DNA from 4 places in the Hymenobacter sp. BRD128 genome. Region 1 is predicted to be linked to each of the others. Evidence: riboswitches for the same ligand, from Rfam matches in the RefSeq annotation. Region 1 holds a riboswitch; each other region holds the start of a gene.
The links. Region 1 has a riboswitch for S-adenosylmethionine ahead of metH (methionine synthase). Riboswitches for the same ligand answer to the same signal wherever they lie in the genome.
Positions count from the first base shown of each region.

Region 1 (3,202 bases):
AATGGCCTCGACTTTACGAGCTACGTAGCCGTGGGCAACTCGCTCACCTCGGGCTACACCGATGGCGGCCTCTACAACGAAGGGCAGGCTAATTCTTATCCGGCCATTCTGGCCCAGCAGTTTGCCAAAACCGGCAAAGGCCCGGCCAGCTTCGTGCAGCCGGCTTTTTCGAGCGCCAAAAAGGATGGTTCGGGCTATATCAAGCTGCAGGTAGTAAACGGCGCCCTGGCGCCGGTGCAGCCCACGGCGGCCAACAACTACCTGGGTGAGCAGCTGGCCGTGACGGGTGCTACGCTGCCCGGCGGCCCGCAGCTGGAGGCCTATTCGGGCAACCAGCCCGACAACCTGGGCGTGCCTGGCATTTCGGTGCTTAGCAGCGTGTCGGCCCTCACGGGTGGGCTAGCCCCCTACGGCCTCATTAACCCCTTCTATGAGCGTCTGCTGACGGCGGCCGAGAAACCGACCAAAGACTACGTGACGTACATCGGCCAGAAGTCGCCGACCTTCTTCACCTGCTGGATGGGCAACAACGACGTGCTGGCCTATGCCACGGCCGGCGGGGTAGTGTCGCCGCTCAATCCCTTCGGCGGCCTCACCGATACCACGCGCTTTGGCGTTGGCTACCGCGCTATCTTGAATACCATCTCGAAGGGCGGCACGGTGAAAGGGGCCGTGGCCAATATCCCGAACGTGACCAGCGTGCCGTACTTCAATACCGTGACCGTGGCAGCGGTAGTAGCGGCCTACCAGGCGGCGGGTATCCCCATTACGACTATTTATGTGCAGGCTCTCAACGCGGCCGGCACTGCCACCGCGGCCCGTGCCGCTACCTCGGCCGACCTGCTGACGCTGACGGCCCAGCCGTACATTGCCGCGCACCCTGGCGTTGGCACCACCCCTGCCAATGCCCTGCCCAGCGACTACGTGCTCGACCCGGTAGAGGCGGCCAACGTAACGGCGCGCACCACCCAGCTGAACGCCATCATTGCCAAAACGGCCCTGCGCTTCAAGGTGCCCGTGCTAGACGCCAACGCGTTCCTGACTCGGCTGGCTACCAGCGGCATTGCAACTAACGCTGTGAACAACACCGCCACGTTTGCCAGCGGCAACCTATTTGGCCTCGATGGTGTGCACCCCACGCCCCGCGGCTACGCCGTCATTGCCAACGAGTGGATTCGGGTTATCAATGCCTACTACGGCTCGACCATCCCCAGCGTAGACCCCAACAGCTACCGCGGCGTACTGCTGCCCTAGCCACACCCTGGTTGCCAAATTGCTAAAAGCGCCTTCCCCGCCGGGAAGGCGCTTTTTTTGGCCTAGCCGTTGTATCTTCGCTGTTGCTGCTATCCAGAAAGACCGAGGGACCAGGCCCGATGACGTCTTGGCAACCTACCCCGAGTAGGTGCCAACTCCTGTTCGGCCAAGCACTTGGGCCGAAGAAGATATCAGCCGGAACCTGCGCTGCCCGGCGCGGCTTTCTTTCTGGATAGGCGCTTTTTGCTCCCGATTTTGCTTCCAGAAGATATGTCCGCCGCCCCCGCGCTAGCCCCTGCCGTCGCCACCGACTCCGCTTATACGTCGCCCCTGCCTACCTTACTGCGCCAGCGCCTGCTGGTGCTCGACGGCGCCATGGGCACCATGATTCAGCGCTACCCGCTGGAAGAGGCCGACTTTAGAGGCACCCGCTTTGCCGACCACCCGCGTCCGCTGCGCGGCAACAACGACCTGCTGAGCCTTACGCGGCCCGATATTATCCGGGCCATTCACGCCGAATATTTCGCGGCCGGGGCCGACATGGTCGAAACCAATACCTTCAGCGGCACCACCATCGCGCAGGCCGACTACGCCCTGGAGCACGTGGTGTATGAGCTTAACTACGAGTCGGCCAGGCTGGCCCGTGAGGTGGCCGACGAGTTTACGGCCCGGAATCCGGCGCAGCCGCGCTTCGTGGCCGGGGCCATCGGGCCCACCAACCGCACGGCCTCGCTCTCGCCCGACGTCAACCGCCCCGGCTTTCGGGCCGTGACCTTCGATGAGCTAGCCACCGCCTACCTCGAGCAAACCCGCGGCCTCGTGGACGGCGGCGTCGATGCCCTGCTCATCGAAACCATCTTCGATACCCTCAATGCCAAGGCCGCCCTCTTCGCGGTGCAGCAGTTTTTCAACGAAGGCGGCCGCGTGGTGCCCGTCATGATTTCGGGCACCATCACCGACGCCTCGGGCCGCACCCTGAGCGGCCAGACGGTGGAGGCATTCTGGCACAGCATCAAGCATTTGCCCTTGCTGAGTGTGGGCCTCAACTGCGCGCTCGGGGCCGACCAGCTGCGCACCTACGTGCGCGAGCTGGCTAGGCTCGCCGACGTGCCCGTGTCGGCCTACCCCAACGCCGGCCTGCCCAACGCCTTCGGCGGCTACGACGAGAGCGCCCAGGAATTTGCGGCCCTGGTCGAGGATTACCTCAAGGAGGGCCTGCTAAACGTAGTGGGCGGCTGCTGCGGCACCACGCCCCAGCACATTGCCGAGCTCAAGAAGCTGGCCGACAGCTACGGCCCGCGCGCAGTGCACGCTGCGCAGCTGCATCCGCTAGCCCCTCGGCTCAACTGGTTGATGATGAGCAGGCCTCGGTTTCGTCGCTAGCCCTGAGCGGTAACGGCGAGCGCCTGGCCAAGGGCACCACGCACCTCGCTGGTCTGGAGCCGTTTAACATCACGCCCGAAAGCCTGTTCGTCAACATTGGCGAGCGCTGCAACGTGACGGGCTCGCGCGCCTTCGCTAGGCTCATTCGCTCGGGCGACTACGAGGCGGCGCTGGCCGTAGCCCGCGCCCAGGCCGAAAACGGCGCGCAGGTGCTCGACATCAACATGGACGAGGGCATGCTCGACTCGGAGGCCGTGATGACCACCTTCCTGCACCTCATCGCCTCGGAGCCCGACATTGCGCGCCTGCCGATAATGATTGACTCGTCGAAGTGGACGGTGCTGGAGGCGGGCCTCAAGTGCGTGCAGGGCAAGAGCATCGTCAACTCGATTTCGCTGAAGGAAGGCGAGGAGCGCTTCCGCCACCACGCCCGGCTGGTGCGCCAGTACGGCGCCGCCGTGGTAGTAATGGCCTTCGACGAAGACGGCCAGGCCGATAGCTACGAGCGGCGCATTGCCATCTGCCAGCGCTCGTATGATATTCTGGTTAAAGAAGTTGGCTTTCC
Region 1 covers NZ_CP053908.1:4,228,609-4,231,810, forward strand. The annotation lists gene GKZ68_RS18735 (SGNH/GDSL hydrolase family protein) at 1-1,254, shown strand, start outside; SAM riboswitch class I at 1,341-1,449, shown strand; partial or broken gene metH (methionine synthase) at 1,630-3,202, shown strand, end outside.

Region 2 (3,202 bases), 1.8 Mb from region 1:
GCGCACCGCCCCAAAATCGGTGTCCCAGCGGCGGTTCTGGTAGCCTAGCAGCAGGCGGCCCTGCTGCCGGGCCAGAGCGCATAGCTCTTGCCACTGGGCCACGGTAGTCGCCACGGGCTTCTCGACCAGCACGTGCCGGCCGGCCAGCAGGGCCTGCCGCGCGAGGTCGTAGTGCGTATCGTTGGGCGTATTCACCACCACTAGCTCGATGGCAGGGTCGGCCAGCAGGGCCTCGGTGCTGGGGTAGCTGATAATTGCGGGGTAGTCGGCAATCATGCGCTGCTGGGTGCGCTCGACCACCGCGCGCAGCGCAAAGCCGGAATGCGCGGCCAGAAACGGCGCGTGAAAAAGCTTGCCCGACATGCCGTAGGCCAGCAAGCCAGCACCGATGGGTGCGTCAGAGGAAGGAGTCATGCCCAAAAGTAGGGGGTGGTGGGGCTAAGCAGTAGCAGTTTCAAGCGCGGCGGGCACTGCCACGGCGGCGCGCAGCGGCTCGGCTAGCCTGATGACGCACACGCCCGGCGCCCGCAGCCAACTCGCCCGCGCCAGCTGCCCCAGCCTGATAGTGCCGGTGAGGTAATTGCCACGCTGCGCCGAGCGAAACTCCTCGTGCACGGCCGTGAAATCGGCCCGGTCGGGCGCACCGCCAGCTTCGTCAAACGTCACGAGCACGTCGAGTTCGGCCGCGTCGGGCGTGAGGGCTAGGTGAGCGTTCTGGTGAATTTTCTTGTAGCCGTAGCGGTAGCCGTAGGTGAGCGCCGAAAGGTCGCTGAGCACCGCCGAGGCCGTGGGGAACGCCCCCGCCCCGCGCCCCAGAAAAAACTGCCGGTCGGCAAAGCCGCTCTGGGTGATGAGGCCATTAAACTCGTCGTGTACCTGCGCCAGCTCGTGGCCGGGGCGCACCAGCGTGGGTAGCACGGCCGCCGCCAATCCGCCGCCCGGCAACCGCCGCGCCTCGGCTACCAGCTTGATTATCAGACCCTGCTCACGGGCGTAGGCCGTGGCTAGCCCGCTGATATTTGTGATGCCCACGGCCAGCAAATCGGTGGGTGCTACCACCGCGCCGAAGGCGTGGGCCAGCAGCAGCACCAGCTTGTTGCGGGCGTCGATGCCTTCCACATCGAGGGCGGGGTTGCTTTCGGCAAAACCCAGCTCCTGGGCCCTAGCCAGGGCCGCGGCGTAGGGCTGGGCGTCGCGGTGCATGGCCGTGAGGATGTAATTGGTCGAGCCGTTCACGATGCCCTCCACCGATTCGAGCAGGTCGGTATCGTAATATTCTTCCAGGTTGCGGATGACCGGCAGGCTGGCGCAGGCCGCCGACTCGTAGAGCAGCGGCGTACCGGTAGTCTGCTGAATCTCAATCAGCTCGGGCAGGTGCTCGGCCAGCATCTTCTTGTTGGCCGTTACCACGGCTTTGCCGCGCAGCAGCGCCTCTTTCACAATCAGGTATGCTTCGTCGGCATCGTCAATCAGCTCCACTATCACCGTGAGACCAGGGTCGCTCAGCAGGTCGTTTTTATCGAAGGTGAACAGTTCGGCCGGCAGCGAGCGGACTTTATCCCGGCTTTTAACGGCGATGCGGCCAATGCGGGCGCGCAGGCCCGGCGTGCGCTCCAGCACGGCGTGCAGGCCCTGGCCCACCACGCCAAAGCCAAAAAGACCAATGTTGAGGTCGGTACGAGTCATGTAAAAAGAGAGAAATAGAACGGTTGAAACGCGCGCCGCCTACCCTACTCTCATCCAAAACTCCTTACCGGAAGAGCCCAAAAAAAGCCCTTCCGACAAGTCAGAAGAGCCACGCGGCCGCTAGGGTCCGCCTCACCTCTCATAACTTATCTGCTTCCGAAACTTGGCCGGGGCCGCGTTTCGAAACAGGAATTAGCACCTTCGCATTGCTGCTGGTTGCTAAGGCATCGCCGGGCCTGTCCCTCCGCCTTTCTGGATAAGAGCCCCGGTGCCGGAGCGTGCCGCAAAGGTAAGGCCGGGAATGTCGCTTCTCCCAACTACGGGGCGCGGTGCCGGTAGCCAGCGCCATACGGCACCAACTCACTTCCACCACGAAACCTTGCGTTGTATATCTTATAATACAACGCCTTGGCTTGTTTGCTGTTGCTATTTTAACCAAGATTTTTTCCTGGGTACCAGTCTGCGAACCTAGGTTGCGTCTAAACTGAGCTTCAGACCATCAGCGTGCTAACTGCCGGGGCTAAAAGTTTATTTAGAATAAGTAAAAACATCGAAAGCTCACGGGGAGCCGTAGGGTTTGGAATCAGCCAAAAACGCTGGCTGCCGCTGCGCTGGCCGGCTTTATTTCCTTTTCCACTCTCCTGCCCTATGAGTGCACACTTCATTCAAGAGCCCCTTGATAAAGCGGCGCCGCGCGTGGTGCCCGCCCAGGCCGTAACGCTCAACGTCAACGGCGAAGACCACACCATCCAGCTTGCGCCCTGGACCAGCCTGCTCGACGCCCTGCGCGAGTACCTGGACCTGGCCGGCACCAAAAAAGGCTGCGACCACGGCCAGTGCGGCGCTTGCACCGTCCTCGTTGATGGCAAGCGCATTAACTCGTGCCTGGCCCTGGCCACGGTGTACCAGGGCAAGAAAATTCAGACCATTGAGGGCCTGGGTACGGAAGACAACCTCTCGCCGCTCCAGCAAGCGTTTGTCAACCACGACGCTTTCCAGTGCGGCTACTGCACGCCGGGGCAGATTTGCTCGGCGCAGGGCCTCATCAACGAGGGCCGCTGCAAGACCGAAGACGAGGTGCGCGAGCACATGAGTGGCAACCTCTGCCGGTGCGGCGCCTACACCAACATCCTGTCGGCCGTGATGGAAGTACTGCACGACGGCCAGGTAGTGGTCGATAACGGCACGCTGGTAACCATTCCGGCCCAGCCCACCAAATCCAGCTCCGCTAGCTAAGTAATTCGCTATGAATAGTTTCACTCTTATCCAGGCCACGGCCGCCGACGAGGCCGTGCGCGACCTGACCAGCCACGATGGCGCGGCCTACCTGGGCGGCGGCACCAACCTCGTGGACTTGATGAAGTACAACCTTGAGCGGCCGACCCACCTCACCAGCCTGGGTTTGCTGCCGCTCACCGACATCACGAGCCTGCCCGACGGCGGCCTGCGCCTGGGCGCCCTAGCCACCAACGCCGACACTGCCTGGCACCCCGAGGTAGAAAAACGCTACCCACTG
Region 2 covers NZ_CP053908.1:1,409,541-1,412,742, reverse strand. The annotation lists gene GKZ68_RS06345 (Gfo/Idh/MocA family oxidoreductase) at 1-414, opposite strand, end outside; gene GKZ68_RS06340 (homoserine dehydrogenase) at 439-1,686, opposite strand; SAM riboswitch class I at 1,830-1,949, opposite strand; gene GKZ68_RS06335 ((2Fe-2S)-binding protein) at 2,335-2,922, shown strand; gene GKZ68_RS06330 (xanthine dehydrogenase family protein subunit M) at 2,933-3,202, shown strand, end outside.
Region 2: linked by a shared signal. The riboswitch ahead of GKZ68_RS06340 (homoserine dehydrogenase) and the one ahead of metH (methionine synthase) in region 1 are both predicted to bind S-adenosylmethionine.

Region 3 (3,202 bases), 1.7 Mb from region 1:
GGCGAAACCGGCGGCAAAGATTTCATTCTGGCCCACCCCTCGGCCCACGCCAAGGCTGTGGCTACCGGCATTTCGCGCGGCGCCTTCGAGTACCAGGGCCAGAAGTGCTCGGCCGCCTCGCGCGTATACCTGCCGTCCAACCTGGCCGAGGAAATTCTGGGCTACGTGAAGCAGGACGTGGAGTCGATGAAAATGGGTGATGTTGAAGACTTTACCAACTTTATTAACGCCGTCATTACCGAAGCCAGCTTCGATAAGCTAGCCAGGTTTATTGACGAGGCCAAGGCTAGCCCGGACGCCGAAATCGTAGTCGGCGGCCACCACGACAAGTCGAAGGGTTACTTCGTGCAGCCCACCGTTATCCGGGCCAAAGACCCTAAGTACGTGACCATGTGCGAGGAGCTGTTTGGCCCCGTCGTGACGGTGTATGTGTACGACGAGCACGAGTTTGAGCAGACGCTGGAACTCGTGGATTCGACCTCGCCCTACGCCCTCACCGGCGCCATTTTCTCGCAAGACCGCTACGCCATCGACCTGGCTACCAAGAAGCTGGCGAACGCGGCCGGCAACTTCTACATCAACGACAAGCCGACCGGTGCCGTGGTGGGCCAGCAGCCCTTCGGCGGCGCCCGCGCCTCGGGCACCAACGACAAGGCCGGCTCGCTGCTCAACCTGCAGCGCTGGGTGTCGCCGCGCGCCATCAAGGAAACGTTTAACCCGCCCGTGGAGTATCCCTATCCATTCATGGGCGCCACGCCCAAGGAAGATTTGAACCTCGATAAGGGCGGATTTTAGGCCTTGAGCCAAAAATGGCGCGGGGCGCAAACAAAACCGCTAGCCCCCAACTTATATCGCCGTCGGAACCAACGGGCGGCTCCTCTGACGAGGGGCCGCCCGTTGGTTTTCAACGGTTTGTTCAGAAGTTTGGAATTTTAAAAATTCCGGCTCTACCTTTGTGTCATCAATTCCTCTTGCCAGAAGGATTGTTTTTATACAGAGGCGTGGAGAGACAGGCTCGATGAAACGCCGGCAACCCCCAGCTACTTGCTGGAACGGTGCCAAGTCCTGACCATATAAAAACAAGTTGCCGTGCGCTGCTCAACTACCCTCCGCTTTACGACCACCTCGCTTGCTGCTCTACAGCATGGGTGTTGTTGTACGTGCTGCCCCTGCCGAATGCGCACGGGAGCGATGCGGAGCTGCTAGCGTTTAGCAACGTCTTATCAGCTGGCCGGCTACCTCTCCGTTCGGGTTAGCGCTGCTCCCTGGGCCTTCGCGGGCCTACCTGGAGCGCCCCCGCGTGTCGGCACCTTTTTTCGGCGGCTTGCTGGCCGCGAAAAACTTCTTCCCTTTCAACATGGATAGTACACTTGCGGCCCAGGTCAATGACCTGCGCCAGGAACTGGCCGGGCTTTCCGCGCTGGAAATTATACGGGCTGTCACCCAGCGTTTCCCAGGCAAGGTTGCCTTTTCGACTTCGTTTGGCATTGAAGACCAGGCGCTGAGCCACCTCATTTTTACCAATGAGCTGCCCGTGCGCGTATTCACGCTCGACACCGGCCGCAACTTTCAGGAAACGTATTCAACCTGGAATAAGACGCTGCTCCGCTACGGCCAGCCCATCGAAGCCTTCGCCCCGCTGGCGGCCAGTGTCGAAGCCCTGGTGACGCAGAAAGGCCCTAACAGCTTCTACGAGAGCATCGACAATCGCAAGGAGTGCTGCTATATCCGCAAGGTGGAGCCACTGGCCAGGGCCCTGGCCGGCACGCACATCTGGCTTACCGGCATCCGGGCCGAGCAGTCGGCCAACCGCCAGCACATGCACGCCGTGGAGTGGGATGCCGGCCACCAGCTCATTAAAGTGCACCCCCTTTTTGAGTGGACCTGGGCCGACACGGTAGCCTTTACGCAGCAGCACGGCGTGCCCGTGAATCCGCTGCACCAGCAGGGCTTTGTAAGCATTGGCTGCGCGCCGTGCACCAGGGCCATCAAGCCGGGCGAGGACTTCCGGGCCGGCCGCTGGTGGTGGGAAAACGCCGACGCCAAGGAGTGCGGCCTGCACACCACTGCCCACCAAGGCCTCGACCCGGTGGTGGAGGAATTACCCCGCTAGCCCCTACCGCTTACTAAACACCAATTTATTCATTACCAATGGATTACTTAGATAGGCTAGAAGCCGAGGCTATTCATATTTTGCGCGAGGTGGCCGGCCAGTTTGAGCGGCCTGCGCTGTTGTTCTCGGGCGGCAAAGACTCAATCGCCCTCACGCGGCTGGCCGAAAAGGCGTTTCGGCCGGGCAAGTTTCCCTTCCCGCTCGTGCACATCGACACGGGCCACAACTTCCAGGAAATTATTGATTACCGCGATAAGCTGGCCGCTTCGTTGGGCGAGAAGCTGATTGTGCGCAAGGTAGAGGATACCATTCGGGAGCGTGGCCTGCGCGAGCCGGGCGGTAAATTTCCTAGCCGCAACCCCTTGCAAACTTATACCTTGCTCGATGTTATTGAGGAGTTTGAGTTTGACGCCTGCATCGGGGGCGCGCGACGCGACGAGGAGAAGGCCCGCGCCAAGGAGCGCATTTTTTCGGTGCGCGACGACTTTGGCCAGTGGGACCCCAAGCGCCAGCGCCCCGAGTTGTGGAACATCTACAACGGCCGCATTCAGAAGGGCGAAAATGTGCGCGTGTTCCCCATTTCTAACTGGACCGAGCTCGACGTGTGGAATTACATCCAGCGCGAAAAAATCGAGCTGCCCGAAATCTATTTCTCGCACGAGCGCCAGTGCGTAGTGCTGCCCAGCGGCCAGCTGCTAGGCCTGAGCGAGCACCTCAACCTCGACGACACCGACGAAATCGTGAGCCGCCGCGTGCGCTTCCGCACCGTGGGCGACTCGACCTGCACGGCCGCCGTGGAAAGCGACGCCCACTCGATTGACGACATCATCCAGGATTTGCTGCTGGCCAAGGTGAGCGAGCGCGGCGCCACGCGCCTCGACGACAACCTCTCCGAAACCGGCATGGAGGACCGCAAGCGCAACGGGTATTTCTAAGCTAATTTATTAAGTAATAAGACAATGGATATCCTACGCTTTATCACCTGCGGCAGCGTCGACGATGGCAAGAGTACGCTCATTGGCCGCCTGCTTTACGACAGCGACTCCGTGTCGCTCGACGTGCTGGCCACGCTCGAAAAGAAGCGCACCG
Region 3 covers NZ_CP053908.1:2,573,405-2,576,606, forward strand. The annotation lists gene pruA (L-glutamate gamma-semialdehyde dehydrogenase) at 1-795, shown strand, start outside; SAM riboswitch class I at 987-1,080, shown strand; gene GKZ68_RS11455 (phosphoadenylyl-sulfate reductase) at 1,358-2,113, shown strand; gene cysD (sulfate adenylyltransferase subunit CysD) at 2,152-3,048, shown strand; gene GKZ68_RS11465 (sulfate adenylyltransferase subunit 1) at 3,073-3,202, shown strand, end outside.
Region 3: linked by a shared signal. The riboswitch ahead of GKZ68_RS11455 (phosphoadenylyl-sulfate reductase) and the one ahead of metH (methionine synthase) in region 1 are both predicted to bind S-adenosylmethionine.

Region 4 (3,202 bases), 2.2 Mb from region 1:
GACCTCATCCGCCGCACCCAGGACCACACCCAACCCCAGCCGCCCGACGATGCCGACCTGCTGCTGTTTCTGGATGCCGACCTCAGCATTTTGGGCGCGCCCGAGGCCGCATACTGGGACTACGCCCGCCAGGTTCGCCGTGAGTACCGCCTCGTGCCCGACCTGCTCTATCGCCCCGGCCGGCGCAAGGTACTGGCCAGGCTGCTCGAAGCGCCGGTGCTCTTCCACACGCCAGCCTTGCAAGAAGAATTAGATGAGCCAGCCCGGCGCAATTTAGCGGCCGAACTGGCGGCCTGGGAGCAGGGCGGGCTGCCGGACTGAACGCCTGTTCAAGGCGCAAGCAATTGCTGTTTAATAACGGCTGGTAGGTCGGACCGGCGCAGGTGCAGTTCGTGCTCGAGCGCACGGTAAAAATCAGCGTCGCTCGTGCCGTATCCTAGCAGGGCTTTCAGCTTGGGTAGCCCACCTTGCTGCAAAGCTAATTCGCAGAAAATACCGCCTATCACGTATTGCGGATTGGTTTCGGCGTCGAGCAAAGTAAAATTCAGCGGGTCGGTGAGGTCTACCGAGTGGCTGGCGAGATATGCTTGGACTCGAACTTTGTGGTAGCGTAGGTTGTGGCCGTAATGACCGCCTTTCAAACCGGCAAAGCCCGTGAGCAGTAGCGGATGCGCCTGCGGAAAGTATGGATTAATGACGTGTGCCAGTTCGTGTAGATAGGCTTCACCTTGGCCCCCGGCATACACCAGGTGGTTGACCTCGTCGTAAAAGCCGCACACCGGGTTGCCCCCTAGTCCTGACCCTAGCACGTATTCAAACCCTCTCAGGTGTTGTATGGCATCACAGTCAGGCGCTACGTAATACGTGACCGGCACGGGTGCAAAGCCAAAATCCCGGAATATACCGGCCAGAAAGCTGGCTGCCTGCCGCGCTTTTCGCCGTTGGAAACGATAGCCCGGCGGTACCCGATAGGTAAGCAGCCCTACTTGGTGCGTAGGCCAGCGCTGGGTGCTGTAGGTTAAGTAGTTGCGTAATGACCAGTGGCCGTGCTGCCGTTGCAGATATACGCTCACTATAGCCAGTACCTGTAGCTGCCGTGCTGGCTCAGCGCCGATTTCCCAATAAAACTGCGTGCGGCACAAGTAAAGGTCGTCGCCCTGCCGGGATAGACTTAGCACGACCTTGCGAGTCGTGAAGGCGTAGATGTTAGGCCGGACAAAGCCCTCGTGTAGCAACAAGTCGCCACCCGCGTAGCGCGTGCGCTCGTCGGCGGCCCACTAGCTAGCCTTGTCTGTTGCCTTGGCGCCCAAATAAGCATCCCAAGTGGCTAGGGCAGCGCGGCTGGCCGAGTCGCTGGCCTGCACGCCTGCATTCAGTGTAAACTGCTGGTAGGCTTGGCAAAAGCTTAAAAAATGCAAGCTGAGCAGCAAAACAGCTGTCAGGAATAAGCTCCGCATAGATGGGGAAGGTTGTTGAAAAATACGTAATAAGTAACTGATATTCAGTAAATAATACGTGTTAGCTAATTATTTGTCAAAGTGGCAGTAAGCCAAGCCGACAAATTTAGCCTTATGTGCGCGCCCATCCGGCCGTATCTTTGCCCTAGTCGAGCAGTCTTTTGGGCCCGCTTGTTTTTATAAAGAGGCGCTGAGAGATAGGCTCTGCGACGCGCCGGCAACCCCCGCCCCTTGGCGGAACGGTGCCAACCGACCGGCCGCTAAACTATGGCGGTCCTATAAAAGCCCGTGGTGCTTTCTGCTGTTTTTATTAGTTCTGCTTCCTCCATTTCCGGCGCGCTAGCGCGGGCTAGCCGTTGCGCGGCTGGCTGTTGTTGGTAAGGAGTAGCGGGCGTCGCCGACCGGCGACTGTCCCATCGTTTTTCATTTTTTAGGGAGTTGACTGAGGCTAGCCGGGCGCGGGTGCGCACGGGCTGGGCAAGTCGTTTGGGTGCGGCTGTGGAGGCCGGGCTACATCATTTTATGCTGACAAAATCACTGGACCTGCTGCGGCAGGAAGCGGCCGAGACGGGCGCGGGTACCCTCAAGCGCAGCCTCAACGGCGTGAGCCTCATTGCGCTAGGTATTGGGGTTATCATTGGGGCGGGCTTGTTTTCGCTCACTGGCATTGCGGCGGCCAATAATGCGGGGCCGGCCGTGACGCTCTCCTTCGTGGTGGCGGCCGTAGGCTGTGCCTTTTCGGCGTTGTGCTACGCCGAGTTTGCGGCCCTGGTGCCGGTGGCCGGCTCGGCCTACACCTACGCTTACGCCACGATGGGCGAATTATTTGCCTGGATTATCGGCTGGGACCTCGTGCTCGAATACTCGGTGGGCGCCGCCACGGTGGCCATCAGCTGGTCGCAATACCTGCTCAAGTTTCTGAGTAAATACGGCCTGCACTTGCCCGCGCAGCTCGTGCTTTCGCCCTTCGATGCCCCGGCCAAACTTGCCGATGGCTCGGTGGTGCACGGGCTGGTCAACCTGCCGGCCATGCTCATTGTGCTGGTTATCACGGCCGTTATTATTCGGGGCACGTCGGGCTCGGCGTGGTTCAATGCCTTGGTAGTGGCCCTGAAAGTGTCAGTGGTGCTGATATTTATCGTGCTAGGCTGGAAGTACATCAACCCGGCCAATTATCACCCCTACATTCCCGAAAATACCGGCAAGTTTGGCGAGTTTGGCCTGAGCGGCGTGTTGCGCGGGGCGGGCGTGGTGTTCTTCGTATTCATCGGCTTCGACATCGTGGCCACCATGGCGCAGGAAACCAAGAATCCGCAGCGCAACATGCCCATCGGCATCATCGGCTCGCTGGTGGTGTGCACCATTTTATTTGTGCTCTTCGGCTACGTCATGACCGGGCTGGCCAACTACAAAGAGTTTAAGGACAGCGCCGCACCGGTGGCCATCGCCATCGAAAAAACGCCCTACGCCTGGCTCAGCGGGGCTATTATCGGGGCCATTCTCATTGGCTACACCTCGGTTATTCTGGTCGATTTGCTCGGGCAGTCGCGGGTGTTTTTCTCGATGGCGAAGGACGGCTTGCTGCCGCCGGTTTTTGCCAAAGTGCACCCCACGTTCCGCACGCCGGTGCAGTCCAACCTACTGCTGGGGGCATTTATCGCGCTGTTCGCGGGCTTCGTGCCTATCTCGGTGGTGGGCGAAATGACGAGCATCGGCACGCTGCTGGCCTTCGTGATGGTGTGCCT
Region 4 covers NZ_CP053908.1:2,069,355-2,072,556, reverse strand. The annotation lists gene GKZ68_RS09120 (hypothetical protein) at 1-321, shown strand, start outside; gene GKZ68_RS09115 (hypothetical protein) at 330-1,178, opposite strand; SAM riboswitch class I at 1,632-1,742, shown strand; gene GKZ68_RS09110 (amino acid permease) at 1,980-3,202, shown strand, end outside.
Region 4: linked by a shared signal. The riboswitch ahead of GKZ68_RS09110 (amino acid permease) and the one ahead of metH (methionine synthase) in region 1 are both predicted to bind S-adenosylmethionine.